DNA from 2 places in the Halopseudomonas sp. Lyrl_26 genome. Region 2 is predicted to be linked to the other one. Evidence: predicted binding sites of a transcription regulator. Region 2 holds the regulator's gene; the other holds the start of a gene.

Region 1 (15,075 bases), on a different contig from region 2:
GCCACCATGCTGCCAGCCTCGTCATAGACGTTGACCAGCACCATCTGGCTGGGCTGGGGCAGCACCAACTGGCCGGTAAAGCCTTCGGCCGGATCAACCATGGCCCGGTCACTGGGAAATACCACGGTGCGCCCGACCATGGAGGAGGCCTGCAGGGCCTGGGAAGACTGGAAGCTGCTGGCCATGGCATCGATACTGCTGTTCATCTTCTCGATGCCTTCGACGGTGCTGAACTGGGCCAGCTGGGCAATGAACTCGCCGTTTTCCTGGGGCGCCAGCGGGTCCTGGTTGTTCAACTGGGCTACCAGAAGCTGCAGGAACTCGTTCTTGCCCAGCTCGTTACCCTTGGCAAAGCGCCCCTGATCCACCTGGTACTGGTCAAGCACACTGCTGCCGACACTGATGCTCATTCCCTGCTCTCCTATTGTCCGAGGGTCAGCACGCGCTGCAGCATGCTCTTGGCGGTATTCATGATTTCCACGTTGGTCTGATAGGCGCGGGAAGCGGCCATCATGTTGGCCATTTCCTCGACCACGTTGACGTTGGGGTAAAACACATAGCCTTCTTCGTTGGCCATGGGATGGTCAGGTTCATAGCGGGCCTGCAGCTCGGCATCCGACTCCACCACACCGAGCACGCTGACGCCCTGCCCGGCCTGATCCTCCGGAGCGAACAGGGAACCGCCAAGCGATTGCTGCTGCTCGTTGAACAGGGTGGCGAACACGGCCTGACGCGCGCGATAGGTCTGATCGATGCTGCTGGACACGGTGTCGGCGTTGGCTATGTTGCTGGCCACCGCGTTCAGGCGCACCGACTGGGCGTTCATGCCGGAACCGGCAATATCGAAGATTCGGTCAAGGGACATGGTCAATCTCCCCGCAGGGCCGTCATCAGCCCTTTGAACTTGCTGTTGAGGAAGGTGAAGCTGGCCTGGAAGTCGATGGCATTTTCCGTGTATCTGGCCTGCTCGGCCTGGACCTCCACGGTGTTGCCATCGATCGACGGCTGATGCGGTGTGCGATAGCGCAAACCTGCCGCCTGATCGATCAGACTCTGGGCGGGAATGTGATTGGCATGGGTGCGTTGCAGCGACACGGTGCTGTTCGCCCCGCTCTGCTGAGCCTCCAGTACGCTGGCAAAGTCCAGATCCCGGGCCTTGTAGTTGGGCGTATCGGCATTGGCAATATTGTTGGCCAGCACCGCGGCACGCTCGGCACGGAAAGCCAACGCTTGCTCATGCAATCCCAGGGCGCGGTCAAAACTCAAACTCATGGTGGCAATCCTCACATCGGCCAGGGCCAGTGTTCTATCGCCAAGTACACAGCAATACCTGTGCCACCATAGAAATCTCTTTGATTTTCAATTGGATAGCGAATAAATCAGGACAGGGAGCGGCAAGGGATTTCCGCCGGGCGGCAAGGCTGCCGCACTCATCGGCAAACCTTGCTGTACGCTGCCGCCGGCAGGGAACGGAGAGGAAAGGGTGTCTTCAGCGGGCCTGGTAGACGATACCCGGGTTGCACTGGACCATGGAATACAGATCGGGCAACCCATTCAGCGCTTCGGAGGCGCCCAGCATCAGATAACCGCCGGGGCGCAGGGTGGCATGAATGCGCCGTAATATGTCCTTCTTCACATCGGCCGAGAAGTAGATGAGGACATTGCGGCAGAACACGATATCGAAGCGCCCCAGGACGCTGTAGCTGTCCAGCAGATTGAGCTGGCGAAACTCCACCCGACTGCGGATGGCCGGCTTGACGGTCCACTCCCCCGGACCGGTCTCATCAAAGTAACGGTCCCGGCGCTCGCGGGACAGGCCCCGGGCCATGGCCAGGCTGTCATAGCAGCCGGCACGGGCGGCATTGAGCATGCCGGCCGAGATCTCACTGGCAACGATCTGCACCCCGCCGCGCAGACGTCCGGGATTGGCGCGCTCGAACTCGTCGACGGCCATGCTCAGCGAATAGGGCTCCTGCCCCGAGGAGCACGCGGCCGACCAGATCCGCAACCGCCCGTTGGGGTTGCTGGCAAGAAACTCGGGAATCAGCCGTGACTTGAGCAGCTCGAAAGGGTAACCGTCGCGAAACCACAGGGTTTCGTTGGTGGTCATGGCATCCACCACCATCTCGCGCAGGCCGGACGCGGGCTGCTGCTGTACCTGACGTACCAACTCCCCCAGACTGCGGATACCGCGCTGGGTCAGCAGACGACCGAGACGACTGGTCACCAGATACTGCTTGTTGTCCCCCAGCACGATGCCGCAGGTGCGCTCCAGGTAATCCCGGAACAGGTCGAAGTCCGGATCATTTGCCGACACGCATCAACTCCAGACCCGTGAAATCATATTCAAGCATGTTCAACTCCGGCTCCACGCATCCGCGCGAGCACCCTGTCGGCCAGTTCGTCGGGGCTGAACTTGGCCAGGAAATCGTCCGCCCCCACCTTGCGCACCATGGCCTGATTGAACACACCGGACAGGGAGGTGTGCAGCATCACGTGCAGATCCTTCAGCCGGGGGTCACTGCGCACCTCGGCGGTGAGAGTGTAGCCATCCATCTCCGGCATTTCGATGTCGGAGATCATCATCAGCAGATCCTCGGTGACATCTCTGCCCTGGTCCGCCTGTTCCTTGAGCCAGTCCAGCGCCTGACGTCCATCATTGAGGGCAAAGACCTCGATGCCGAGCGATTCCATGCAGCGGATGATCTGCCGCCGCGCCACTGAGGAATCGTCCACGACCAGAATGCGGCTGCCGGTAGCCTCCGGCATCGCCTCGGTGGTGGTTGCCTGCTGCGGCAGGGCCTCGTCCCCGGCCAGCACCTCGGCCAGAACCTTCTCCACATCGATGATTTCCACCATCTGGTCTTCCACCCGGGTAACCGCGGTCAGGTAGTGGTCGCGACCGGTCCCCTTTGGCGGTGGATGTACGTCACTCCAGTTCAGGTTGACGATGCGCTCCACCGCCCGCACCAGAAATCCCTGAACCCGGTTGTTGTATTCAGTGATGATGACGAAGGCCGTGGACAGGTCTTCCAGCGCCCGGCCACCGGTAGCCCGCCCCAGATCAATGATCGGCAGCGTTCCGCCGCGGATGTGCGCCACGCCGCGGACAATGGGATTGAGCCTGGGTAGCAGCGTCAGTCGAGGGCATTGCAGTACTTCCTTGACCTTGAACACATTGATGCCATACAGCTGCCGCCCGTTCAGGCGAAACAGCAGCAGCTCGAGTCGGTTCTGTCCTACCAACTGGGTGCGCTGATCCACTGAGGCCATTATGCCAGCCATGAAACTACTCCTTCTTTAATGGAAGCGCAGACGGCATGATCCTTGCTTGCATCCATCAGACACTTTGGGACGCCGGCGATTTGACACACATCGCACGATCGAGGTTGGATTATATGCAGTTTCGGGCACCTTTTATCCGGCTGATTATAGCCATTACCCTCACGGGCTGTGGCAGCCTGCACGCCAATCCGCTTATCGACCAGCTTATCGGCACCACCACCGCATATCTTGAGGATCAGGTTGCGCTTCATCTGGCCGCCAGCAGCCAACCGGCCCGGCATGAGATCAGCGTCAACCGCCTGGACCCCAGGCTGCGTCTGCCGCTGTGCCCGGCGGACGCGATCAGCGCCCAGCTCGAAAGCCCGGAGATCCCCGTCGGCCGGGTCACGGTCCGGGTCAGCTGCGACAGCAGCCAGGTACAATGGCGCCTGTTTGTGCCCGCCCAGGTGGACCTCTTCCAGTCGGTAGTGGTACTCACCCGACCACTCGCCCGTCACGCCATCCTCGGCCCGGAGGACATTACACTGCGCGAGCGCAATATCGGCCAGATCAGCGGAGGTTACCTGCTGCAACCTGAACAGGCTATCGGCATGCGCCTGCGACGCCCGGTACAGGCCGACAACGTGCTCAGCCCCCAGCAGCTGGAACAGGATGAGACGGTCAAGCGCGGCGACCGGGTGGTCATCACCGCAGCCAACAGCCGGGTCGCCGTGCGCATGCCCGGTGAAGCACTGGAAAGCGGTGGCACCGGCGCGCAGATCCGGGTGCGCAACACCCGTTCCGACCGTGTCGTGCGCGCCCGGATAGTCGGGCCCGGTCAGGTGGAAGTCCACATGTAGTGCCCCTCCCGCGGAAGCTATACTTGCCAGCCTGCCATCCATTGGGCAACACTGTGAGGCAGATCACATATCCAACCCTGAATCTTTCAGGAAAAGCCTAAAGTTTACGGCCCCGCGGCCGTTACAGAGGCCGATGAAGCATTCAGGCTGAGGACATACACATGGTCATCGATTTCAACCCGGGCACCAACGGCGCCTCACGCAGCAGCCAGAGCAGTGCTACTGCCGGCAAGCGCGAGGTCACTGCCGATCGCCCGGCCGGCACCCAGAATACCGGTCAGCCGGCAACCGGCGACGCCGAGGTCCGTCTGAGCAATCAGGCCCAGCAGCTGCAGGCGATAGAAGAGCGTCTGCGTGAGCTGCCGGAAGTAGACACTGCGCGCGTGGAGCGGATCAAGCAGGCCATTGCCGACGGCAGCTACCAGCCGGACAGTCGCCGCATTGCCGACAAGCTGATCGACCTGGAATCCTGAGTGACGGCCGGCGCCCCACTGGTGGAGAGTGAAGGATGCGGCAACTGAGCGAGCTGTTCGCGAGGGCTACAACCCTGTGCCAGCAGTTCACCGACCTGCTCGACAGGGAGAAGCAGGCCCTGCTCGATCAGGACATGACGGCGTTGCAGGGGCTGCTCGACGAGAAGTCTGCGGCAATGGCTGCGCTCAATGAGGTGCACGCCGAGATGACTGCGCAGTTGCAGGCAGCCGGCATGCCCGAGGATCTCAGCCCCGGGGATTTCATCCGCGGTCTGGGCGACGACCAGCTGTCCCGGCAGCATGCCGATTTCCTCGACGCAGCCAGGGCCTGCGAGGAAGCCAATCTGCGTAATGCACGCCTGATCCGCCACAGCCAGCACATCAACAGCAACCTGCTGGACCTGCTGCGCAACCAGGGGGAAACCAGCCTGAATGTGTATGATCGCCTCGGCAATGCCAACCGCGCACGCCCGGGACGACCGATCAGCCGCGCCTGATATATGATCGCTGTCACCGGTCAGGAATTACGGATGAGAAGCTGACGTGTCAATGCTCCTAGAACAGGGTCTCGGCCCGCAGCCCCCCAGGGAAGTCACCGCACCGCTGGAGATCCAGTCACTGCTCAAGGCATTGCACGCCGCGAGAACGCCGCTGGAGGTCCGTTTCGAGGAACGGGCCCAGACCTTCCAGAGTTATCTGGTCGAACTCGATACCGCCAGCGGCATGTTGTATATCGACGAGCTCATCCCCTCCGTCGGTGACAAGTGGATGACCCAGGGCGAGAGTTTCCGTGTCGATGCGTGGCTCGACGGCGTTCACCTGCGCTGGCAGCACAGCGACGCCGCGCAGGTCGAACTGGATGACGGCGCTCCGGCCTTCAGCCTCCCCTTCCCGACGCAGCTGACCTATCACCAGCGCCGCGGCGCCTACCGGGCAACGGTACAGCGCAGCATCGACACCCGCCTCGAGCTTGTGCACAGCGCCGACAAGCGCGCATTCGCCGGCGAACTCCTCGACATCTCCGTTACCGGCTGCAAGCTGCGCCTGGCCGGCAACCAGCTTCAGGCGCTGCAACCGGGCGAGCGCTACGAGCGCAGCCAGTTGCAACTGGAGGACAGTCCCTTGCTGGACGTGGCGGTGGAGATCCGCCATCGCACCTACCATGAGGCCGGCGATGAAACCCATGTGGGCCTGCACTTCCACCAGCCGCCGGCGGTCACCCAGCGCCACATCGAGCGCTTCGTAACCCAGTTGCAGCGCGAAGCGCGGCGCCAGGCGCGCGAAGACCTGTTCTGATCGCACGTGCCGGCCAGGGCTCCCTCAGCCCGGCCGGTGCTCCTCTTCATCCTGATCCCCGGCCGGTTCCTGGTCGGCCTCATCCACCATCTGCTCCATCACCACCTGCTCGTCCACCCGCGGGTCTATCGCCGCCGCCAGCGGAGAGCTCGCCAGGTTACCCGCCGCCGGCATGAACTGGATGGGCGCCTCTTCCACCAGATTCTCCCCGGTGACCCGTTCCGGGCGCACGAACACCACCAGCAGCAGACTGCAGCAGGCCATGAACACGTACAGCATGCCGGGCCCGCCCAGCTGCATGAGCACCGAGCCGAGCAGCGGACCGGTACTGGCACCGACACCGAAGGTGACCAGCAGGGTCGCCGCCAGCTGCACCCGCCGCTCCTGATCGACGTGGTCATTGGCCAATGCCACCGCCAGCGGATACAGCGTGAACGCCAGCAGGCCGAACAGGGTAGTCAGCCACATGAGGACCCCAGGCAGAGAAATCAGGGCTATCAGCAGGGACACCGTGGTCAGGATGATGGCATTCACCTGGATCATGCGGCTGCGGTCAAAGCGGTCGGACAGCCAGCCGGCCGGCCCCTGCGCGAAGAGCCCCGCACCGATGGTGACCGCCATGAAGACGCCGACCAGATGGGTATCCAGGCCCGACGCGGCCGCATAGGTCGGCGCCAGTCCGTAGAAGGAACCGAGCAGCAGCCCGGCCACACCTATGGTGCTCAACGCCTGGGGGATGCGTTTGATGAAATGGCGGATCTCCAGGGGGGCGGGATGCAGCGGCGCCGGGTGTATACGGCGGGTTACCGCCACCGGCACCAGGCACAGGGAGAAACACATCGCCACCAGAATCACGTGCCGGAAGCTCAGCTCGGGCATCCAGGTCAGGATCAGTTGCCCCAATCCCAGCCCGAGAAAGGTCACCAGCATGTAGCCCGCAAACACGGTGCCGCGCTGGTGGGACTCGGCCTGTTCGTTCAGCCAGCTCTCCAGCACCATGTACTGGCACATCATCGCCACCCCTACCAGCCAGCGCAGCGCCAGCCAGACTTCCACGCTGGAGGTCAGCGCATGGCCAAGTACCGACGCCGTCACCACACCGGCACTGGCGACGAAGGCGCGGATATGGCCGACCCGGGCGATGAGCCGGTGCCCCACGCTGGCACCCATGACCAGCCCCACGTAATAGCCGGTCATCAACAGTCCTATCCAGACCGCGTTGACCCCTTCGGCGGCCAGACGAAGGCCCAGATAGGTACTGAGAAGGCCGCTGCCGATCAGCATCAGCAACGTGGAGAAATAGAGCGAGGAGAACGAAGAAAGGGTACTGGGCAACGGTGCCTCCCGAAAACGTACAGCAGGTTGGCTGAAGGGTTGATCAATGGCCGCGTCCCTGCTGGCCAGAACAAGCATAGCAGCCGTTTGCCCACAAACGAAAAAGGCAGCCCCAGGGCTGCCTTCTCCGGATCACGCCGTTGTCAGGCCGGCGGCGCGGCAGGCGGCGTCACCGAGGCGGAAAACCAGCCGGCCTGGAGGCCGAACAGGGCCAGCCCCAGTACCACCACCAGCAACAGCAGCCAAGGCCATACCGGCCTGCGGGCGGCATAGGGATCGCGCAGGGAACGGGCCGACCCACCGGGCAGAGTGGCCAGCTGGGTAAGCGCGGTGCCGAAGGCGATGTTGATCCGTGCCTGACTGTTGACTGCCCAGCCGTTGGCATCAAGGATCGGACCCAGGTTGCGCCGGCGCAGCTTGAACCAGGCCATCAGCATCGACGGACCGGAAATGGCCAGCAGCACACCCACCACCACCAGAGGCCACTGCCACCACTGCAACGACATCAGTCCGCTGAAGATGGCAGCCAGGGCGGCGCCCAGCGCGCCGACCGCCAGACCGATGGCGGCAAAGATCCCGGCAAACTTGGCAATGTCGAAGGTCTTGGAGGCGGCACTGGCTTCCGCCGGCGCGGTTGCACTGGTGCCGACCTGGGCGGCTGCGTTGTTGACCAGGGCGTCATCCCGGCTGGCGGCGAATTTCTGGATCTGGTCGGACACCAGCTTGGAGACCCGCCGGTAGGGTGACCAGAAGGCTTCCCGTACGCTGATGGCGCTCTGCACCACCTTGACCACGGTGGCGTCCCAGTCGTTGCCATCGCGATCATAGAACAGGCCGTTGCGTCCCACCGCCAGCTCGCTCTGCTCACCCGCGGTGACCGCTGCCACTATGTTCAGCGTCTCCCGGTCCCTGACCGGCTGGCCGCGACGGGTACAGGCGCAATACAGCAGGAAACTCTCGCTGTTGGCGGCCACTGCACTGTGGGCATCCACATCGCCCACTTCCACCACGAGATCGCAGCTGCGGCCATCGATGTACAGCCGGCCGGCCTGGAAGATGGCCTTTTCCCGACGCCAGTAGAAATTCTGGAAGGACACGAAGTTGCGCAGCAGGGTTACCAGCCCCCGTTGCAGACGCAGCAACTTGTCCAGATCCACCAGACCACCGGCAGCCTCGGCCACTTCCAGGTCCCTGGCCACCAGTTCCAGCAGGCGCGGCTGCACGCCCTGCTCCACCAGCTCGACAACGCGCTCCACACTCAGGACCTCGAGAATGCGCACCTGGGGCTTGGCTGCCTGCCAGGCAAAATAGTCATCGCTGCGCGCGGTCAGCTCCTGCCACTGGCTGCGGGTGATGGACTCCACATCGCCCAGCACCGGACGCACCACATGCTCGCGCAGAGCCTGCATAGCCGGTCGCCAGGCAGGGTTTATGCCCTGCTGCAGCGGCAGGCTCTCGCCGTACTGCAGGCTGGCCAGGGGCAGATCGGCAATCTGGCTGGCATCGGCCAGGTTCAGGGCAGACAGGCGTGTCAGCTCGGCCTCATCGGCATTCATGATGCTGGCCGCCCGCGGGTCGAAGGCCGCCATCTCCACCCGGGTGAAGTAATCATCGATCTTGTCGCGCAGTGCACTGATGGCAGCAACCGCCTGCTCCTCGTCCGGACCAAGCGACTGCACGCCGTGCTGCGCACCGCCCTGTTGCCACTCCTGCACCTGGCGGGCCTGATCGAAGAACTCGTTGATCAGTGCTTCGGAGACGGCAGGCTCTCCACTGCGATCCTGCTCGCCACCCAGACAGCTGATGATATCGGCAATGACCGCCTGCAGCCCGGCGTCACTGGTCAGGCTGGCCGGCACCAGACCGTCGCCGTTGGTCTCACCCGGCGGGAACAGCGCTGCCAGGTCATCGGTATCCGCCGCTGTCAGCCCCTGCTCGGGGTCACGGCCCAGCACCTTCAGCAACCGCTGCGCTGCGGAGGCAAGACGGTGGCCATCCGCCGTGTCAGGGAAGGACGCCAGCGTCAGGGGCTCTTCCCGGAACAGGCTCTGGGGATCGGCCAGATGGGCCAGGGTCCAGTCCACCGCGTCCAGGATCTCCGGCGCACGGATCCGCCCATCGCCGTTGGTATCTATATAGGCCAGCATGCGCTGGTCCAGTTCGAGATTGCGGGTGGGACAGGCCAGCGCGGCCCACAGCTTCTGGTCCAGACCACGCAATGCAGCCAGGTCTTCCGGAGTTTCCAGTTGCACCTGGTCGAAACCGCCGGCACGGAAGAATTTCCAACGATGAGTGGATAGAACGCCCATAACATTCCCTTCATATTCAGGACGAGAGATAAACCGCTGTATTCTGGCAGCAAACCCGGATTGCGGCGAGAGGTCCGAACAAGTTTAGCGAAGGTTTCGCGCTGCGCCCGAAGCAAAACGCAACGGCGGCATGGGGAGGACATGGGGAGGAAATGGTGCGCAAGCCCGGATTCGAACCGGGGACCTATCGCTTAGGAGGCGATTGCTCTATCCAGCTGAGCTACAAGCGCACGGAAATGCAGGTTTCAGCGTGGCGGATATTACCTGATTACAGGAATACTTGACCACCTTGACAAATGCTGCCAAAGTTCGATCTCAAATGGCCAGCGTCGGAAAGTCGTCACCTTGTGGACGTATTTCCGGCACTTCGGGAGCGGACGCAGGAAGATCGGGCATTGAATTTGAGCAAAATGCCTTTATCCGTTGTCCATGTCACGGGCTCGTGGGTCATCTGCCAGCCCAACGACACGGCAGCTTGGATGGCAGGAAGCCATAGGGTTCCAACTGGCCGGGATCGATTCATCAGCTAAAAGCGATATTTTTGCCCATGAAAACTGCACTTCAGCACTACACCAGCCGCACCGCCGACAAGTTTGTCGTTCGACTGCCCGAAGGCATGCGAGACCGCATAGCAGAAGTTGCCAAGCAACATCACCGCAGCATGAACTCCGAGATCATTGCCCGTCTGGAGCACAGTCTGCTGGACCTGCCGAGCCTGCCCGAGTACCCCTCTCGCCAAGCGCTCAACGATCAGCAAGTCGATGCACTGAATCAACCCGAGCGTGAACTGCTGCTGCGCTTCCGTGAAATGAGCCGTCGCCAGCAGAACGCCCTGCTTGCCCTGCTGGCCGCCGAACAGGCCTGATCGGCAGACAGCCCCGGCCCCCAGCGGGGACCGGAAATGAAAGAGCCCGCCAGGGTTACCTGGCGGGCTCTTCCGTTTCCGCAAAGCGGATATCAGCTGACGAAGGCCAGCAGGATACCAGCGGCGACCGCAGAGCCGATCACACCCGCCACGTTCGGACCCATGGCGTGCATCAGCAGGAAGTTCTGCGGGTTGGATTCCAGCCCCACCCTGTTCGAAACCCGCGCCGCCATCGGTACCGCAGACACACCGGCCGACCCGATCAAGGGGTTGATCTTGTGCTGGCTGAGCAGGTTCATCAGCTTGGCCATCAGTACGCCCGCAGCGGTCCCCATGCAGAAGGCGACCATGCCCAGCACCAGAATCCCCAGGGTGGTCAGCTGCAGGAAGGCACCGGCAGACAGCTTGGAGCCCACCGCCAGCCCCAGGGCAATGGTGACGATGTTGATCAGGGCATTACGACTGGTGTCAGCCAGGCGCTCGACCACACCACACTCGCGCATCAGGTTGCCGAAGCAGAACATGCCCACCAGCGGTGCCGCATCCGGCAGCAGCAGGGAGATCAGCAACAGCAGCACCAGCGGGAAGATGATCTTCTCGGTCTTGCTCACGGTGCGCAGCTGGGTCATGACGATGCTCCGCTCCTGCTCCGTGGTCAGTGCACGCATGATCGGCGGCTGGATCAAGGGCACCAGTGCCATGTAGGAGTAGGCCGCCACGGCAATGGGCCCCAGCAGATCCGGTGCCAGCTTGGAGGTGACGAAGATCGAGGTGGGCCCATCCGCCCCGCCGATGATGGCGATCGACGCCGCCTCGCGCAGGGTGAAGTCGAACCCGGGAACGCCCCAGGCCGTCAGCGCCAGCGCACCGAGCAGGGTGCCGAAGATACCGAACTGGGCGGCCGCCCCCAGCAGCAGGGTACGCGGGTTGGCCAGCATCGGACCGAAGTCCGTCATGGCACCCACGCCCATGAAGATCAGCAGGGGGAACACGCTGGTCGGGATACCGACGTCATAGATCAGCTTGAGCAGCCCGCCCGCCTCGGCCATGCCGGCCACCGGCAGGTTGGCCAGTACGCCACCAAACCCGATGGGAATCAGCAGCAGCGGCTCGAAGCCCTTGCGGATAGCCAGGTAGATCAGCGCCAGGCAGACCAGGATCATCAGCACCTGACCAGGTGCAATGTGGAACAGACCTGTGGTCTGCCACAAGAGTGCCAGCTTTTCCATGGAGCTCTCCTCAGCCTATGGTCACCAGGGTATCGCCCACGGACACGGCATCACCGGCCTTGACTGCGACAGATCCGATGACCCCGGCGCGCTTGGCACGGACCTCGGTTTCCATCTTCATGGCTTCCAGGATGAGGATCAGCTGCCCCTCCTCGACATGGTCGCCGGGGCTGACCAGCACCTTGAAGATGTTACCGGCCAGCGGTGCGGCCTGAGGCTCACCTTCCCCAGCCGGTGCCGACGCGGGGGCTGCTGCAGCACTGCTGCCGGCGCCACCGAGCGGCTTGATGCCACTGATATCGCCACCCTCGGACACCTGAACCACGAAATCACGGCCATTGACCGATACGGTGTAGACTTCCGGACCCTCGGCAGGCGCGGCCACCTTCTCCCGACCGGTGGGCACAGGCTCGAAGGCCGCGGGATTGCCACGATTCTCCAGAAACTTGAGGCCGATCTGCGGGAACAGGGCGTAGGTCAGCACGTCGTCGATCTCGTTGGCGCCGAGCTGGATGCCCTTCTCCGCGGCCAACTCGCGCAGCTCCTCGGTCAGACGATCCATTTCGGGCTCCAGCAGATCCGCCGGACGACAGGTGATGGCTTCGCCACCATCCAGCACCCGGGCCTGCAGGGCAGCATTGAAGGGCGCAGGAGCAGCCCCGTATTCGCCCTTCAGCACGCCGGCTGTTTCCTTGGTGATGGACTTGTAGCGCTCGCCGGTGAGGACGTTCAGTACCGCCTGGGTACCGACGATCTGCGAGGTGGGCGTCACCAGCGGGATGAAACCCAGATCCTCGCGCACCCGCGGAATTTCCTCGAGCACCTGGTCGAACTTGTCCTCGGCGCCCTGCTCCTTGAGCTGGCTTTCCATGTTGGTCAGCATGCCGCCGGGGACCTGGGCGACCAGAATGCGGGCATCCACACCCTTGAGGTTACCCTCGAACTTGGCGTATTTCTTGCGCACCTCGCGGAAGTAGGCCGCGACCTCCTCCAGCAGATTGAGGTCCAGTCCGGTATCGCGCGGCGTGTTCTGGAACATCGCCACGATGGATTCGGTCGGCGAATGACCATAGGTCATCGACATGGAGGAAATGGCGGTATCCACGTTGTCGATGCCCGCCTCGGCCGCCTTGAGGATGGCTGCCGAAGACAGGCCGGCAGTAGCATGGCACTGCATGTGGATCGGAATGCTCAGGGTCTGCTTGAGCCGGGAGACCAGCTCGAAGGCCACATAGGGGGTGAGAATACCGGCCATATCCTTGATGGCGAGTGAATCGGCGCCCATATCCTCGATACGCCTTGCCAGATCCACCCACATGTCCAGGGTATGTACCGGACTGGTGGTATAGGAGATGGTGCCCTGGGCGTGCTTGCCGACCTGGTGTACCGCCTTGAGTGCGGTCTCCAGGTTGCGCGGATCGTTCATCGCATCGAAGACACGGAAGACATCCACACCATTGACGGCGGCACGCTCGACGAACTTCTCCACCACATCGTCCGCGTAATGACGGTAGCCAAGCAGGTTCTGCCCACGCAGCAGCATCTGCTGGCGGGTATTGGGCATGGCCTTCTTCAGTTCGCGGATGCGCTCCCAGGGATCCTCGCCCAGATAGCGGATGCAGGCGTCGAAGGTAGCTCCCCCCCAGGATTCGACGGACCAGAACCCGACCCGATCAAGCTTGTCAGCGATCGGCAGCATGTCCTCGAGGCGCATGCGGGTGGCCAGAATGGATTGGTGCGCGTCGCGCAGGATGACATCGGTGATACCCAGGGCACCGGATTGCAAGTCACTCATGTAGGTCAGACCTTATTGTTTATCTTGTCTTTTGCGTTATGCGCAGAATCGGTCAGGCTGCGCGACGGGAGCGATGCTGGCGTATCGCGGCAGTGATGACCGCCAGCATCTCGGGATCAACAGCCGGCTCGCTTGCGGGCGCCTTGCGGACCGGCGCAGCAGCAACCGGCGCCTGCTCCGGAAAGAAACGCGATACCAGCCAGGACATGAGATTGGTGCAGCCGACCAGCAGGATGAGGAACAGGAATACCGCCCCCACTCCGACGAACATCAGCTCCACCCCCTCCATCAGCAACTCATTGGACGTCATTCGTTATTTCCCCCTTGGTCAGGTATCCGGATCCTGATGAGCCGGTTGAATGTACCTGTGCTCGGGCTTCCAATCAATCACAAAGCGGGGGCAGAGGCTCATTCCATTGCGCACCGGAGGCACCGCCGGGCCACGGGCGGTCTGCTCCAGAGCCCTTCCCTGCACCCGATGCGCGAACTCCAGGCGAAAAAAAACCCACTGAAAATTCAGTGGGTTTCCTGTATGGCGCACTCGGGAGGATTCGAACCTCCGACCGCTCGGTTCGTAGCCGAGTACTCTATCCAGCTGAGCTACGAGTGCGTTGTGGGTGCGTATTATAGAGCGTTCTATCTGCCTGTCAACCTGTTTTTTCTTTTTAATTCAAGAAATTACCTGTTGACAACTCTACAATACAAAAGTGGCGGAGAGGGAGGGATTCGAACCCTCGACACCCTTTTGAGGTGTACTCCCTTAGCAGGGGAGCGCCTTCGGCCTCTCGGCCACCTCTCCGTAACACGCGCAGAATATTAACCGTGCCGCTGCGCTAATGCAATGAAAAATTTAAGAAAATTAGGTATTTGATGACTCATCCTTTTCTTTCTGGATGCGCTGGTAGATTTCCTCGCGGTGAACCGCCACTTCTTTCGGAGCGTTGACGCCGATTCGGACCTGATTGCCCTTCACACCCAGCACAGTTACCGTTACTTCATCACCTACCATCAGGGTTTCACCCACCCTGCGAGTCAGAATAAGCATTCCATTTCTCCTTGCTCATTTAATCAGGACACAGTCCGAATAACCCGGGCCCTTGTATTGGCCGTCACGTTCGCCTAAGTGTGACCACAACCTTGCCCGGGCGTTCGATTGGATGAACCTTTTAATGCCCTGGCCAGAGGCAGACGCTGCTGCGCCCGCCCCATTTTCGCCCGAAACGACGTCCCTTACTCGGTAACCTGCTCCGAGGGCGCATCCAGCTCGAAGGCCGAATGCAGACTGCGGACTGCCAGCTCCAGGTACTTCTCATCGATCACCACGGAGATCTTGATCTCCGAGGTAGAGATCATCAGGATGTTGATGCCATGCTTGGCCAGCGCCTCGAACATCTTGCTCGCCACACCGGCATGGGAGCGCATCCCGACCCCGACAATGGAGACCTTGGCAATGCCGCTGTCGCCTGCGACCTCGCGAGCACCGATCTCCGCCGCTACCCTGCGCAGTATCTCTTCGGTACGACGCTGGTCACTGCGGTTGACGGTGAAGGTGAAATCGGTGGTGTGATCCTGTGCCACGTTCTGCACGATCATGTCGATCTCGATGTTCGCCGCACTGACCGGCCCCAGAATCTTGTATGCCACGCCGG
Region 2 (15,075 bases):
GCAGGCCCGAGGGCAGGCCTGAGGTGTGCAGGTCCACCTTGTGTTCTTCCGCACTGCGGGCGGCGGAAAGCAGCAGCGACAGACCGACACTGTTGCTGCGACTGACCGCAGACAGATCCAGGATCAGCGTCTGGCCGGCGCTGCCGGCAATGAGTGCGGTCAGCTGCTCGCGCAGTGCCCCGGCGCTGGCAAAGTCCAGATCACCGGCCAACCGCAGGCGCTGCCCTTCAAGCTGCACGCTGGGGCTCACTCGCTGACCTCTTTTTCCACCACTTCTCGGGATTCGGCGACCACACTGCCCCAGCTGTCGATGACGGCATCCAGGTTGTTGCGGTGGGCCTGCATGGCCTGGGCGAACTGGTCGCGGAACAGCAGGCCGATGTTGATGCCTTCGACGATGACGTTACGCACTTTCCACTGCCCGTCGACGTTGGCCATGGTGTAGGTCACCGGGTAGACGTTGCCGCTGTTGGACCGCACTTCCATGTTCACGCTGGCACGCTCCTCGGTCTGCTGGGCGCCACGGGCCGGGGGCAGTACGGTGATGCTGCCGCCGTCGAACTCGAGCAGAGCATTGCCGTAAAACTCGACCATGCTGCGCTTGAAGGTCTCGATGAAGCGGTCCATCTGCTCGGGTGTGGCACTGCGGCTGTAACGCACGGTCATCACGCTGCGGGCGATGCCCTGGAAGTCCACCACCGGCTCCATGATTTCGTTCAGGCCGTTGTAGAAGGCGTCGGCGTCCTGCTTGTACAGCTCGCGGTTGGCATTGAGGGTCTCCATGACCCGCACCGAGGTGTCCTCGACAACCTGATGAGGGGTCTGGGCTGCGGCCTGGACCAGCAGCGGTGCACTGATCAGCAGAGCCAGCGCCCAAGTCATGAATCTACGCATGTTGTACTCCCGTTAATCGTCTTTGCTGACGGTATTGAGCAGGAAGCGACCGATCAGCTCTTCCAGCACCAGTGCCGATTGGGTGTCGACGATCTCGTCGCCATCGCCCAGCACCAGGTCATCCCCGCCGACGGAGATGCCGATGTATTTTTCCCCCAGCAGACCTGCCGTCACGATGGAAGCCGTGCTGTCCGCCGGCAGGGTGTCCACATCGGAGTTGATCGCCATTTCCACCAGACCGGTATACCGGTTCTTGTCAAAGGTGATGCGCTTGACCTGGCCAATGGTCACACCGGCCATGGTCACCTTGGACCGGGAGGTCAGGCCGGACACGTTGTCGAAGTGGGCATAGACGGTATAGGTATCGCCGTTGGTGCTCAGCGTCAGGCCGCTGACCCGCAGTGCCAGTATCAGCAGCGCGAGCAATCCAGCCAGGATAAACAGGCCGACGGTCAGTTCCAGTGTACGGGTGCGCATGGTCAATTCCTTGGCAGATCAAAACATCAACGCGGTAAGTATGAAGTCCAGGCCGAGCACGGCCAGGGATGCATAGACAACGGTACGGGTGGTTGCCCGGCTGATACCTTCGGAGGTGGGTTCACAGTCATAGCCCTGGAACACTGCAATCCAGGTCACCACCACGGCAAACACGACGGCCTTGATCATGCCGTTGAACACATCGTGGCTGAATTCCACCGAGTTCTGCATGTTGGCCCAGTAGGAGCCGGAGTAGACACCCAGCCAGTCCACCGCCACCATGGCGCCCCCCCAGATGCCGACCACGCAGAAGATCAGCGCCAGCAGCGGCATGGCAATGAAGCCGGCCCACAGGCGCGGGGCAATGATGTACTTGAGCGGGTCAACGCCGATCATCTCCAGGCTCGACAGCTGCTCGGTGGCCTTCATCAGGCCGATCTCGGCAGTCAGGGCGGAACCGGCGCGACCGGCAAACAGCAGCGCGGTGACCACTGGCCCCAGCTCGCGCAGCAGCGTCAGGGCAACCATCTGGCCGACCGCCTGCTCCGAGCCGTAATCCTTGAGGATGTTGTAGCCCTGCAGCGCCAGCACCATGCCGATGAAGATGCCGGAGACAATGATGATCGCCAGTGACAGCACGCCCAGGGCGTACAGCTGCTTGACCAGCAGGGAAAAGCCGTTGCCGTAACGCGAGCGGCCAGCCAGCGCCTGGAACAGGAATATGCCGGAGCGCCCGATCGCCGCGATCACATCCAGGCCGATACGACCCAGGGAGGCGACCCGATCCACAACACCGTTCATCGTCTGCGCTCCTTCTGCAGCAGGTCATCCACATAATCCGGCGCCGGGAAATGGAAAGGCACCGGACCGTCCGGCTCGCCCTGCATGAACTGCCGGATGCGCGGGTTATCCGAATTCATCAGATCGTCGGGCCTGCCGTGACCGAGCACCTGGCCGTCACCGACCACATAGAGATAGTCGGCAATGCTGGCGGTTTCCGCCAGGTCGTGGGACACCACTATGCTGGTCAGCCCCAGCGCATCGTTGAGCAGACGGATCAGGCGCACCAGCACACCCATGGAAATCGGGTCCTGACCGACGAAGGGCTCGTCGTACATCATCAGCTCCGGGTCCAGGGCGATTGCCCGGGCCAGGGCCACGCGCCGCTTCATGCCACCGGACAGCTCATCGGGCATCAGCTCGATGGCGCCACGCAGTCCCACGGCCTGCAGCTTGAGCAGCACGATGTCGCGGATCATGTCTTCCGGCAGCTTGGTGTGTACCCGCAGCGGGAAGGCCACGTTCTCGAACACGTTCAGATCGGTGAACAGGGCACCGCTCTGGAACAGCATGCCCATGTGCTGCCGTGCACTGAAGAGCTCTTCACGGCCCAGCTCGGGGATATTCTGGCCGTTGACCAGAATCCGGCCGTTTTCCGGACGCAGCTGGGCACCGATCAGGCGCAGCAAGGTGGTCTTGCCACAGCCGGACGGGCCCATGATGCCGGTGATCTTGCCCCGGGGTATGCGGATATCAACGTTGTTGAAGATCACCCGCTCGCCGCGACGAAAGGTCACTTGCTGCAAATCGACGATGAAGTCATCTGTTTCGAGCATGTTTATAGGTAGCCTTACCTGTTGGCCGGCAGGACGACGGAAAAAGTGAACGCGCTAATATATCAGTTCTCCCGATGAGGTTCGAGCATCAACGTGGAGACCTTGCTGGAGGAAGTTTTGTCGGCGGGCATCCGCGCCGCACCCTTCGCACCCGGGGAGAGGTTGACCGGCTTTGTTGTAGGAGCACCGCCTCGGTGCGAACCGGGCAGGCACCCTTCGCACCCGGGGCGGGTGCTCCTACCGAGGGAGGGAGGTTGACCGCCCTTTTGTAGGAGCACCGCCTCGGTGCGAACCGGACAGGCACCCTTCGCACCCGGGACGGGTGCTCCTACCGAGGGAGGGAGGTTGACCGGCTTTTTTGTAGGAGCACCGCCTCGGTGCGAACCGGCAGGCACCCTTCGCACCCGGGGCGGGTGCTCCTACGGGGATGAGGGCTGGCACGTCCGGGGTGTAGCGCACCCGCGCTACGCCTGCAGCCCGGGAGGGACGAGCACCAGCTCGTCCACTCGCCAACCCGACACACGCCAGTGATGAGTTGAGCGATACATGGCGCTATACTTGCCCGCTTGACTGCCAGAGAAATCAGGAACCATGCCCGAATTCGACTACACCCGCTCCGCCCGCCGCACCATTGCCATGGAACGCGACGCCGTCGACAGCCTGCTGAACCGGCTGGAAGGCGACTTCGACCGCGCCTGTGCAACGCTGATCCAGTGTCCGGGGCGTATCGTGGTGACGGGTATGGGCAAGTCCGGCCATATCGGCCGCAAGATCGCCGCCACCCTGGCCAGCACCGGCTCTCCGGCGTTCTTCGTGCATCCGGGCGAAGCCAGCCACGGCGACATGGGCATGATCACCGCCCAGGACGTGGTCATCGCCCTGTCCAACTCCGGCAACACCGCCGAGGTGGTCACCCTGCTGCCGCTGATCAAGCGCTTGGGCATCCCGCTGATCAGCATCACCGGCAACCCCGACTCCACCCTGGCCCGCGCCGCCGTCGCCAACCTCGATACCGGCGTCGAGCAGGAGGCCTGCCCGCTGAACCTGGCCCCCACCTCCAGCACCACCACCGCACTGGTGATGGGTGATGCGCTGGCCATCGCTCTGCTCGAGGCCCGCGGTTTCAGTGCCGAGGACTTCGCCTTCTCGCACCCTGGCGGCAGCCTCGGTCGACGCCTGCTGTTGCTGGTAGACGACATCATGCACAGTGGCGAGCAAATGCCGCTGGTGACACCGCAGACACCGCTACGCGACGCCCTGCTGGAAATGACCCGCAAGGGCCTGGGCCTGACCGGCGTGACCGACGGCGCCGGCAAGCTCATCGGCATCTTCACTGACGGCGACCTGCGCCGCACCCTCGATCAGGACATCGATATCCGCAATGCGCACATCGAGCAGGTCATGACCCGGGGCTGCAAGACCATAGGCCAGGGCATGCTCGCCGCCGAGGCGCTGAAGATCATGGAGGACAGCAAGATCAGCGGCCTTTTCGTGATCGACGACCAGGGCCTGCCGGTCGGCGCCCTGAACATGCATGACCTGCTGCGCGCGGGGGTAGTATGACAACCGAACTGACCCTGCTGGAACGGGCCCGCAACATCCGCCTGGCAATCTTCGACGTCGACGGCGTGCTGACCGACGGCCGACTGTATTTCATGCCCGACGGCACCGAATTCAAATCCTTCAACACCCTGGACGGTCACGGCATCAAGATGCTGATTGCCTCCGGCGTGCAGACCGCGATCATCAGCGGCCGCAACTCGCCGCTGGTCGAGCGCCGGGCCGCCAACCTGGGTATCCAGCACCTGATCCAGGGTCGCGAGGACAAGCTCACCGCGCTGGCCGAGCTGCGTGAGAAAGTACCGGTGGAACTGGATGAGATCGCCTTCCTCGGCGATGACCTCCCGGACCTGCCGGTGATCCGCCGGGTGGGTCTGGGCATGGCCGTGGCCAGCGCCGATGATTTCGTGCGCCAGCACGCCCACGGCGTCACCCTGAAGGCCGGCGGCGCCGGTGCCGCAAGGGAGTTCTGCGAGCTGATCATGCGCGCCCAGGGCACGCTGGACGCCGCCCAGGCGGAGTATCTGTGAAGATCCCGCGCTATCTGACAACCGGCACCCTGCTGATTCTGGTGGTGGTGCTGGCGCTGGCCGTGGGTTACTGGAACATCCGTCCCGAAGGCTTTGCGCCCCAGCAGGTGCAGGCGCCGCTGCAGCCGGACTTCTTCATGGACAACCCGCGCATCCGCCAGCTCAACGAGCAGGGCCAGCCGGTGTACGAGCTGACCAGTGACAAGGCCACCCATCAGGTCAACAGCGACATCACCGAGCTCGACGAACCCCGCCTTCAGTACTACCGTGAGGGGGAGCAGACCCCCTGGCAGCTGCGCGCACGCTATGGCGAGGTAACCTCCCAGGGTGACCAGGTGCTGCTGAGCCAGAACGTCATCATCGAGCAGCAGCTCGACCCCCGCACCACCCGTCGCCTGTCGACCCCGGAGCTGACCGTTTTCCCCAGCCGGGACTACGCCGAAACCGATCAGGCAGTCAGAATCGAAGCCGGCGGCGTCACCACCGCCACCGGCATGAAGGCTTATTTCAATGACGGCCGCATAGAGCTGCTGTCCAACGTACGAGGCGAACATGAGGCGCATTAGAGTTCTGTTTCTTGCCCTGCTGACCGGCATCGCGGCCCCTGCAATCGCACAGTCGAGCGACTCCAGCCAGCCGATCCGCATCCAGGCCGACAGCGCCACACTGGATGACCGCAAGAATGTCGCCATCTACACCGGCAACGTGATCATCACCCAGGGCAGCATGCGTCTGACCGGTGCCCGGGTCACCCTGACCCTGGACAATGCCGGGGAAGTGCAGAAGCTGGTGTCCAACGGCTCCCCGGCAACCTTCCGCCAGACCCCCGCCGGTGGCAAGCAGGTGGATGCCCGCGCCCAGACCATCGAATACCATGCCGACACCGAGCGGGTGGTGCTGATCCAGAATGCCTTCCTCGAGCAGGCCGGCAACACCTTCCAGGGGCAGCGGGTCAACTACGACATCCAGCGTCAGGTCGTGGACGCCGGGCGCGCCATCGCCGAGGAAGGTGATTCGGCCGAGCGTATCGAGATTGTCATCCAGCCCCGTAAACGTACCGAGCCGGTGAGCAATGACGACGAAACTTGAAGCCCGCCATCTGGCCAAGTCCTACAAATCCCGCCGCGTGGTCGAGGATGTCTCGCTGCAGATCAACAGTGGCGAAGTGGTCGGTCTGCTCGGTCCCAACGGCGCCGGCAAGACTACCTGCTTCTACATGATCGTCGGCCTCGTCCGGGCCGACCGCGGCAATATCCTGATCAATGGCCAGGATGTCACCCATCTCCCCATGCACGGGCGGGCACGGGGCGGCATCGGCTATCTGCCGCAGGAGGCCTCGATCTTCCGCAAGCTCAGCGTGGCGGACAACATCATGGCCATCCTGCAGACGCGCAAGGACCTCAACCAGAAGGGCCGCGAGGGCAAGCTGGATTCGCTGCTGCGTGAATTCCATATCCACCATCTGCGTGACAGCCTGGGGATGAGCCTGTCCGGTGGCGAGCGTCGACGGGCCGAGATTGCCCGGGCGCTGGCCACAGATCCGCAATTCATCCTGCTGGACGAGCCCTTTGCCGGGGTGGACCCGATATCGGTGAACGATATCAAGCAGATCATCGAGCATCTCAAGGACAAGGGCATCGGTGTGCTGATCACCGACCATAACGTGCGCGAGACGCTGGATATCTGCGACAAGGCCTACATAGTCAATGACGGCCACATCATCGCCGAGGGTGACGCCGAAACCGTACTGGCCAACCAGACGGTGCGCGATGTATATCTGGGCCATGCCTTCCGTCTGTAAAAGCCGGTGGATTTCGGGCATGCTAAGGAGGATTTCTTTTATTCCTCAATGGTTTGAGCACACAAGGTAGTCCGCAGAAGCATGAAACCAACGCTTGTCCTGAAGATGGGCCAGCAGCTGACCATGACCCCTCAGCTGCAGCAGGCTATCCGCTTACTTCAGCTGTCCAGTCTGGATCTCCAGCAGGAGGTGCAGGAGGCGCTGGAAGCCAATCCCATGCTGGAGATGGCCGACGACGGCGATGATGATTTCACTGCAAGTGCCAGCGAGACCGCCAGCAATGGCAACGGTGATGAGGACATCACCGCCACTGCCCTGCCCGAGCCCGTCACCCTGGAAGTCCTCGATCACAACCATGGCGAGGAGGAAGGCAACTGGAACGAGCAGATCCCCAGCGAACTGTCGGTGGACACGAACTGGGAGGACATCTACCAGACCTCGGCCAGCTCCCTGCCCAGCAACAACGATGACGACTGGGACTTCACCTCGCGCACCAGCAGCGGCGAAACCCTGCAGAGCCACCTGGAATGGCAGGTCAACCTGCTGCCCCTGTCGGAAACCGATTACCAGATCGCCGTCGCCCTGATCGACGGCATCAATGCCGACGGCTACCTGGAAGAAACCCTCGAGGATATCCAGGCCTCGCTGGACCCGGAGCTGGGCGTCGAGCTCGACGAGATCGAGATGGTCCTGCACCGCATCCAGCAGCTGGAACCGGTCGGCGTCGGTGCACGCAACCTGAGCGAGTGTCTGCATCTGCAACTGTGCCAGCTGCCCGATGACACCCCCATGCTGGAGCAGGCCAAGCGCGTGGTGCGCGATTATCTGGAGCTGCTGGGCAGCCGCGACTTCGCCCAGCTGATGCGCCGCACCCGGCTCAAGGAAGATCAGCTGCGCCAGGTGATCGAACTCATCCAGTCGCTCAATCCGCGCCCCGGCGGCGAGATAGCCTCGGGCGACGCCGAATACGTGATTCCCGACGTGATCGTGCGCCGGGATCACAACAGCTGGATCGTCGAGCTGAACCAGGAGGCCGCCCCCCGCGTGCGGGTCAACACCCACTACGCCGCCCTGGTCAAGCGCGCCGACAGCAGCGAGGACAACACCTACCTGCGCAACCACCTGCAGGAGGCCCGCTGGTTCATCAAGAGCCTGCAGAGCCGCAACGAGACCCTGCTCAAGGTGGCAACCCAGATCGTCGAACATCAGCGCGGCTTTCTGGAACACGGCGAGGTGGCGATGAAGCCCCTGGTGCTGGCGGACATCGCCGAGGCGGTGGGCATGCACGAGTCCACCATCTCCCGGGTCACCACGCAGAAATACATGCATACCCCGCGGGGGATCTACGAGCTCAAGTACTTCTTCTCCAGCCACGTCAGCGGTGACAGCGGCGAGGTTTCCTCCACCGCGATTCGCGCCCTGATCAAGAAGCTGGTGGCCGAAGAAAACCCCAAGAAACCATTGAGTGACAGCAAGATCGCTGGTTTACTTGAGGAACAAGGCATACAAGTGGCACGCCGGACCATCGCCAAATACCGCGAGTCGCTGAACATTGCATCCTCCAGCGAGCGCAAAAGGCTGGTCTGACCCGACCTGAGTCAAGGAACGCGAGAGAAGTAGGTGGCACCATGGGAGTCAGCAGGATCGATTCCCGCTTCACAAAGCCGAACAGGAGAAGTGTTATGCAACTGAAAATTACCGGTCTCCAACTTGATGTAACCGATGCCCTGCGTGACTACGTGACCGAAAAGATGTCACGTCTGGAGCGCCACTTCGACAAGATCATCAGCGCCCAGGTCACCCTCGAGGTAGACAAACTGCAACAGAAAGCCGAAGGTACCCTGCACGTGGCCGGAACCGACCTGGTTGCCGAAGCCGAACACACCGACATGTATGCCGCCATCGACCTGCTGGTCGACCGTCTTGACCGACAGCTGATCAAGCACAAGGAAAAGAACATCGGTCGACAGCAGGGAGTCAACGACCGATAAGAACACAAGCCGACACAACATGCTGATAAAACAGATCCTGTCCCCCGAACTCACCTTTGCCGGTGTCGACGGGGGCTCCAAGAAGCGTGTGCTGGAGCTGATCGGCAATCTGATTGCCCAGCACACCCCACTGGATGCCGATGCCATATATGAAAGCCTGCTGGCCCGGGAAAAACTCGGCTCAACAGGCTTCGGCAACGGTATTGCCATTCCCCACTGCCGTCTGGAACAGTGCACCGAAGCCGTCGGCGCACTGCTCCAGCTGAGCAGCGAGATCGATTTCGACTCCCTGGACGGAGCGCCGGTCGATCTGATTTTCGTTCTTCTGGTACCGCACGAAGCGACCGAACAACACCTGCAGATTCTCAAGACCCTGGCTGAACGGCTGGATCAGGAAGAGTTGCGCGAAGCACTGCGCCGGGCACCGGATGCCCAGACTCTGTACCAGATCATGGTCAACGACAGCGGAGCCTGATCGCCGTGCGACTTGTGGTGGTCAGCGGCCGCTCCGGCTCGGGCAAGAGTACTGCCCTGCATCTGCTGGAAGACAACGGCTTCTATTGCATCGACAACCTGCCTGCCGGCCTGCTCCCCGAGCTGGCCCGCCAGGCCCAGAACACCGATCTGAGCCTGCCCAAGGTGGCCATCAGTATCGATGCGCGCAACCTGCCCAGTGACCTGAAACGTTTCCCGGAATTGCTCAAGCAGGTCCGGGATGCGGGCATCACCTGCGATGTGCTGTTCCTGGCTGCTACCGACGAGGTGCTGATCAAGCGCTTCTCCGAGACCCGCCGCAAGCATCCGCTGACCGATGGCAACCTGTCACTGGGCGAGGCCATCGCCGCCGAACTCAAGCTGCTGGAGCCGATCATCGATCTGGCCAGCCTGAAGATCGACACCAGCCACCTGACCCTCTATCAGCTGCGTGACCAGCTCAAGCATCGTCTGCTGAGCAGTCAGAACAACGGGCCCTCCATCCTCATCCAGTCCTTCGGCTTCAAACGTGGTGTGCCGGTGGATGCGGACCTGGTGTTCGATGTGCGCTGCCTGCCCAACCCCTACTGGAAGCCCGATCTGCGCCCCTTCTGTGGCAAGGACGAACCCATTCGCGACTATCTGGAAGCCCAGCCCGATGTGCAGGAGATGTATCAGGACATCTTCCAGTTTCTGCACAAGTGGCTGCCCCGCTACGCCGCCGGTGAGCGCAGCTACATGAGCATCGCCATTGGCTGTACCGGTGGACATCACCGCTCGGTTTACATCGCCGAACGCCTGGTGCAGGATCTGAGCGACAATTTCTCCAACCTGCTGATCCGCCACCGCGACCTGCCATGACCCAGATTACCCAGCGCGTCCAGATCATCAACAAGCTGGGGCTGCACGCCCGTGCCGCCGCCAAGTTCGTCAATGTTGCCAAGCGGCATAACTGCAGCGTGCGCATCGGCGGCTCGGAACAGCAGATGGTGGATGGCACCAACATCATGCAGGTCATGATGCTGGCCGCCAGCAAGGGCACCGAAGTGTGCATTACCTGCGACGGAGAGCAGGCCGAGCAGGCCATGGCCGACCTGGTAGGGCTGATCAACAACTACTTCGAAGAAGGCGAGTAACGGGGGCAGCTCACCCGCGCTACGCCTGCCGACGCTCCGGCGCCCTCAGGCACCCCCGACGGTCATGCCATCCACCAGCCAGCTGCCGGTGAGGTAGTTGCCACGCCGCTCGGTATCCGAGCCCACGCAGCGCAGGTTGAGGAACATCTCCCGCAGGTTGCCGGCAATGGTGACTTCGCGTACCGGGTGGCTGATCACGCCGTTCTCCACCCAGAAACCGCCGGCGCCACGGGAGTAGTCGCCGGTCACGCCGTTGACGCCCTGCCCCATCAGCTCGGTTACCAGCAGGCCGGTGCCCATTTCCTTCAGCAGCGCCGCCAGATCACCGGCGTTGGCGCTGATATGCAGGTTGTGCACACCTCCGGCATTGGCGGTACTCGGCAGCTTGAGCCGACGCCCGGAGTAGGTGCTCAGCACCCAGCTCTGCAGTACCCCGTCGCGCACGAAGGCCTGCTCGCGGGTCGCCAGGCCGTCGCCATCGAAGGCAGCACTGCCCAGGGCCCGAAGCATGTGCGGGCGCTCGTCGATGGTGACCCAGTCGGGAAAGATCTGCGTCCCCATGGCATCGAGCAGGAAGGTCGACTGACGATAGACGGCGCCGCCGGAGATCGAATTCACCAGTTGCGCCAGCAGACCGGCGGCCTGATCCGCGGCAAACAGCACGGGCACCCGGGCCGTGTTCACCGGCCGCGCACCAATGCGCGCCAGGGTGCGCTCGGCGGCCTTGCGCCCCAGGGCCTCGGGACTCATCAGGCGCTCGGCCAGACGATCCACGGTATACCAATAATCCCGCTGCATGCCGTCTTCGGTGTTGACGATGAGCACCGCGGAGGCGCTGTGCCGGGAGCCCAGTGAGCTGCCGATGAAACCGTGACTGTTGCCATAGACCCGGCAGCCCTGCTGGGAGCTGATATTGGCACTGTCACTGCTCAGCCGCCCATCCAGCTCCAGCGCCGCCCGCTCACAGGCCAGCGCGCGCTCGATGGCCTGCTCGGCGGTCAGGGTCCAGGGATGATAGAGATCCAGATCCGGCAGATCCCTGGCCATCAGCTCGGCGTCGGCCAGGCCGGCACAGGTATCCACCGACGTGTTGCGGGCGATGGCCAGTGCAGCGCTTACGGTCGAGCGGATGGCCTCGTCCGAGGTATCCGAGGTACTGGCCGACCCCTTGCGCCCGTCCAGATACAGGGTGATGCCGAAGCCCTGATCGCGATTGAGCTCCACGGTCTCGACCTCACCCTGGCGCACACCCACCGACAGGCCGGTGTTCTGGCTCACCGCCACTTCGCAGGCATCTGCGCCCTGGCGCGAGGCCTCGTCCAGGATGAAGGCGACCCGCTGCTCAAGCATCTGACGCAGGGCCCGGGGATCCTCGAATTGCTGTTCGGAAAGCTGTTGGCTCATGTGATCTCCTTGTTGCCGGTCATTGTACCCCGGACAGCCAGCCTGTGAACGGGTATCATGTCGCCTTGATCAGTAGCGGCAGACAGGCAGCAACCATGACAGAATTTCCTGAAGAGCATGACGGTCCGCAGGACGAAGAGAAAAGCAAGAGCCAGGTCAAGCGCGAGATGCAGGCCTATCAGGAACTGGGGCGCCGCCTGGTTGAGCTCAAACCCGCGCAGCTGGAGAAGCTGCCGCTGACCGACAAGCTCCGTGCCGCACTGGAAGAGGCCCACCGCCACACCGCTCGCGGTGCGCTCAAGCGCCACCTCAGCTTTGTTGGGAAATTGATGCGCGAGCAACCCGATCTCGAGGCCATTCAGGCCTATGTCGAGCGCCTGGACAGCAGCAGCCAGGCCCACGCCCAGTATTTCCACCAGCTCGAGCGCTGGCGTGACCGCCTGCTGACCGGCAGCCCCGAGGAGCAGGAAGCCTTCATCGCCGCCTACCCTGACGCCGACCGCCAGACCATTCGCCAACTGGTACGCCAGGCCCAGAAGGAAGCAGCGGAGAACAAGCCGCCGGCGGCATCACGCAAGCTGTTCAAACTGATCCGGCAGGTGGCGGAGAACGCCGACTGAGATTCATCACGGGCGTCCGCCCATCGGATGCCCGTCCGTCAATGCGCATGGCAGACCCGGCCCGCTGTGCCAGACTCAGTGGGAGCCTCAACCACCGGAGTCGCCGTGAATACAGCCACGCCCTTACCCCGTCTGGAAAACCTGCTGCCACCGGATCAGGCGAAAGAAAAACAACAACTGCTCGACGGCCTAATGCAATCCCAGGCCAGCATCAACCCCAAGTTCTTCTACGATGAGATCGGCTGCCAGCTGTTCACCCGGCTGTGCGAGCTGGAAGAGTACTATCCCACCCGCACCGAGGCCGGTATCCTCCGGCACTACGCCGGCGAGATCAGCGCCGCCCTGCGCCCGCAGGCGCAATGGGTCGATCTGGGCTGCGGCGACTGCAGCAAGACCCGCAGCTGGCTGCAGCATTTCAGCCCGTCCCGGGTGATCGGGGTGGATATCGCCGGCGACTACATCCGTGCCTGCCTGGCCAATATTGCCGACGGCTACCCCGACCTCGAATGCGTGGGCGTGGTCAGCGACTTCACCCGCCGTCTTGACCTGAAGGACCTGCTCGCCGAAGACGCGGACAGCCCGCCGGTATTCTTCTACCCCGGATCCTCCATCGGCAACTTCGACCGCAATCAGGCCCTGCGATTGCTACGGCGTATCCTTGAGCACTGCGGCCAGCGCGGCCAGTTGCTGATCGGCGCGGATCTGGTCAAGCCATTGCCGGTAATGGAAGCGGCCTACAATGACAGCCAGGGACTGACCGCCGCTTTCAATCTCAACGTCCTGCGGGTGGTCAACCGACTGCTGCAGGCCAACTTCAATCCCGACGCCTTCGAGCACAGTGCTGTCTATGACGCCCGGAACAGCCGCATCGAGATGCGCCTGATCGCCACCCGCCCGCAGACCGTGCGGCTGGGCAACTCGGCCGTTCGCCAGTTTCGCCGCGGCGAGTACATCATTACCGAACACTCGCACAAGTACACCCCCGCCGGCTTCGGCCTGCTGCTGGCAGAAGCCGGCTTCCCCCGTCAGCAGATGTGGACCGATGCCCGTGGCTGGTTCGGCATCTTCCTCGCGGAGCCCGACGCATGAGCCGGCAACCGGCGACCACGGCTGCGGGCGATGAGCTTGTTCAGCGCTACCAGGGCATACGCCGGCACAGCCTGGCATTGGCCGAGGGGCTCAGTGCCGAGGACTGCCAGCTCCAGTCGATGCCCGAGGCCAGCCCGGTCAAATGGCACCTGGCCCATACCAGCTGGTTCTTCGAGACCTTCATCCTGCTGCGCCTGCCCACCCCGGTAGCGGCCTTCAACCCTGCCTACGCGGTGCTGTTCAATTCCTACTACGTAGGCATCGGGCCGCGCCATGCACGCCCACAGCGCGGGCTGCTGTCCCGCCCGTCCCTGGAACAGGTGCTCGCATACCGGGAACATGTCGACCGGCACCTGAGCGAGCTGCTGGCGGACAACCAGCTCGGTGCGGACGCACTGGCGCTGGTCGAACTGGGGCTCAATCATGAACAGCAGCATCAGGAACTGCTGCTCACCGACCTCAAGCATCACTTCTCCTGCAATCCCCTGCTTCCCGCCTGGCGGCCGAGCGGCCCGGACCCGGCGATGCCCGAACACAACCGCCATGCGCCCCGGCGACTGCCGCTGCCCGGCGGTCTGGTGGAAGTGGGCCATACCGGAGCGGGCTTCTGCTATGACAATGAAACGCCCCGCCACCGCGTGTGGCTGGAGCCCTTTGCACTGGCCAGCCGCAACGTCACCAATGTGGAATATCTGGAGTTCATGCTCGACGGCGGTTATCAACGCCCCGAGCTCTGGCTGTCAGACGGGTGGGACGCGGTCTGTGAAGGAGGCTGGCAAGCCCCGCTGTACTGGCAGCATGGGGACGAGGGCTGGCAGGTCTTCACCCTGCACGGGCCGATGGCCATGGAGCCGGCGGCGACTCTGAGCCATGTCAGCTTCTACGAGGCGGACGCCTTCGCCCGCTGGGCCGGTGCCCGTCTGCCAACCGAAGCGGAATGGGAACATGCCGCCACTCGGAGCACTGAAGTGGAGGGGCTGCATGATGAAGTCTGGCAATGGTGCAACAGCGCCTACCTGCCCTACCCCGGCTTCCGTCCGGCGGCCGGCGCGGTGGGCGAGTACAACGGCAAGTTCATGATCAACCAGATGGTCCTGCGCGGTGGCTCCCTGGCCACCCCGCCCGGCCACAGCCGCCCGAGCTATCGCAACTTCTTCCCGCCCTGGGCGCGCTGGCAGTTCAGCGGAATACGGCTGGCCTGGGATGCATGAGCAGCGCCGGGAGCGATTCAGTCCGGCCTGTCGATATAGCTGTCCTGATCCCGCACCAGCGTCTCGAACTCAGACGAGGACAGCACCTGCAGGCAACTGGCGAATGCATTGTCACCGCCCTGCTTCATGACTGCCGGTTCGGCGGCCGCCTGCCGCAGAATGTATTCCCTTACCGCGGCATAGGGATCATGCAGCACCTCCAGGGTATCCTCGTCCTGCACGATGCGGTGAGCGCCTTGCCCCAGAAAGTGATAAGCGCCGACAGCCGCCTG

What was found. The regulator sigma-54, encoded in region 2, starts transcription at its own class of promoters, with help from an activator protein. The targets are predictions, from matches to a motif close to ANTGGCATNNANNTTGCTNT.
Region 1: the regulator sigma-54 is predicted to act here: its motif matches at 3,315-3,334, upstream of flgA (flagellar basal body P-ring formation chaperone FlgA).

The regions. Positions count from the first base shown of each region.
Region 1 covers NZ_JAYJLH010000001.1:167,887-182,961, reverse strand. The annotation lists gene flgD (flagellar hook assembly protein FlgD) at 1-410, opposite strand, end outside; gene flgC (flagellar basal body rod protein FlgC) at 422-865, opposite strand; gene flgB (flagellar basal body rod protein FlgB) at 868-1,272, opposite strand; gene VF673_RS00950 (protein-glutamate O-methyltransferase CheR) at 1,490-2,317, opposite strand; gene VF673_RS00945 (chemotaxis protein CheV) at 2,347-3,285, opposite strand; gene flgA (flagellar basal body P-ring formation chaperone FlgA) at 3,399-4,124, shown strand; gene flgM (flagellar biosynthesis anti-sigma factor FlgM) at 4,286-4,597, shown strand; gene VF673_RS00930 (flagella synthesis protein FlgN) at 4,633-5,094, shown strand; gene VF673_RS00925 (flagellar brake protein) at 5,147-5,893, shown strand; gene VF673_RS00920 (MFS transporter) at 5,918-7,228, opposite strand; gene VF673_RS00915 (hypothetical protein) at 7,372-9,537, opposite strand; tRNA gene VF673_RS00910 (tRNA-Arg) at 9,691-9,767, opposite strand; gene VF673_RS00905 (Arc family DNA-binding protein) at 10,085-10,402, shown strand; gene VF673_RS00900 (sodium ion-translocating decarboxylase subunit beta) at 10,495-11,631, opposite strand; gene oadA (sodium-extruding oxaloacetate decarboxylase subunit alpha) at 11,642-13,426, opposite strand; gene VF673_RS00890 (OadG family protein) at 13,479-13,736, opposite strand; tRNA gene VF673_RS00885 (tRNA-Arg) at 13,960-14,036, opposite strand; tRNA gene VF673_RS00880 (tRNA-Ser) at 14,135-14,225, opposite strand; gene csrA (carbon storage regulator CsrA) at 14,286-14,471, opposite strand; gene VF673_RS00870 (aspartate kinase) at 14,657-15,075, opposite strand, start outside.
Region 2 covers NZ_JAYJLH010000016.1:18,305-33,379, forward strand. The annotation lists gene VF673_RS13710 (STAS domain-containing protein) at 1-250, opposite strand, end outside; gene VF673_RS13715 (MlaC/ttg2D family ABC transporter substrate-binding protein) at 247-894, opposite strand; gene mlaD (outer membrane lipid asymmetry maintenance protein MlaD) at 907-1,371, opposite strand; gene mlaE (lipid asymmetry maintenance ABC transporter permease subunit MlaE) at 1,390-2,172, opposite strand; gene VF673_RS13730 (ATP-binding cassette domain-containing protein) at 2,169-2,987, opposite strand; gene VF673_RS13735 (KpsF/GutQ family sugar-phosphate isomerase) at 3,579-4,550, shown strand; gene VF673_RS13740 (KdsC family phosphatase) at 4,547-5,077, shown strand; gene lptC (LPS export ABC transporter periplasmic protein LptC) at 5,074-5,643, shown strand; gene lptA (lipopolysaccharide transport periplasmic protein LptA) at 5,630-6,166, shown strand; gene lptB (LPS export ABC transporter ATP-binding protein) at 6,150-6,878, shown strand; gene VF673_RS13760 (RNA polymerase factor sigma-54) at 6,960-8,465, shown strand; gene hpf (ribosome hibernation-promoting factor, HPF/YfiA family) at 8,561-8,869, shown strand; gene ptsN (PTS IIA-like nitrogen regulatory protein PtsN) at 8,889-9,344, shown strand; gene rapZ (RNase adapter RapZ) at 9,350-10,204, shown strand; gene VF673_RS13780 (HPr family phosphocarrier protein) at 10,201-10,479, shown strand; gene pmbA (metalloprotease PmbA) at 10,525-11,883, opposite strand; gene yjgA (ribosome biogenesis factor YjgA) at 11,979-12,503, shown strand; gene egtD (L-histidine N(alpha)-methyltransferase) at 12,609-13,592, shown strand; gene egtB (ergothioneine biosynthesis protein EgtB) at 13,589-14,803, shown strand; gene VF673_RS13805 (T6SS amidase immunity protein Tai4 family protein) at 14,821-15,075, opposite strand, start outside.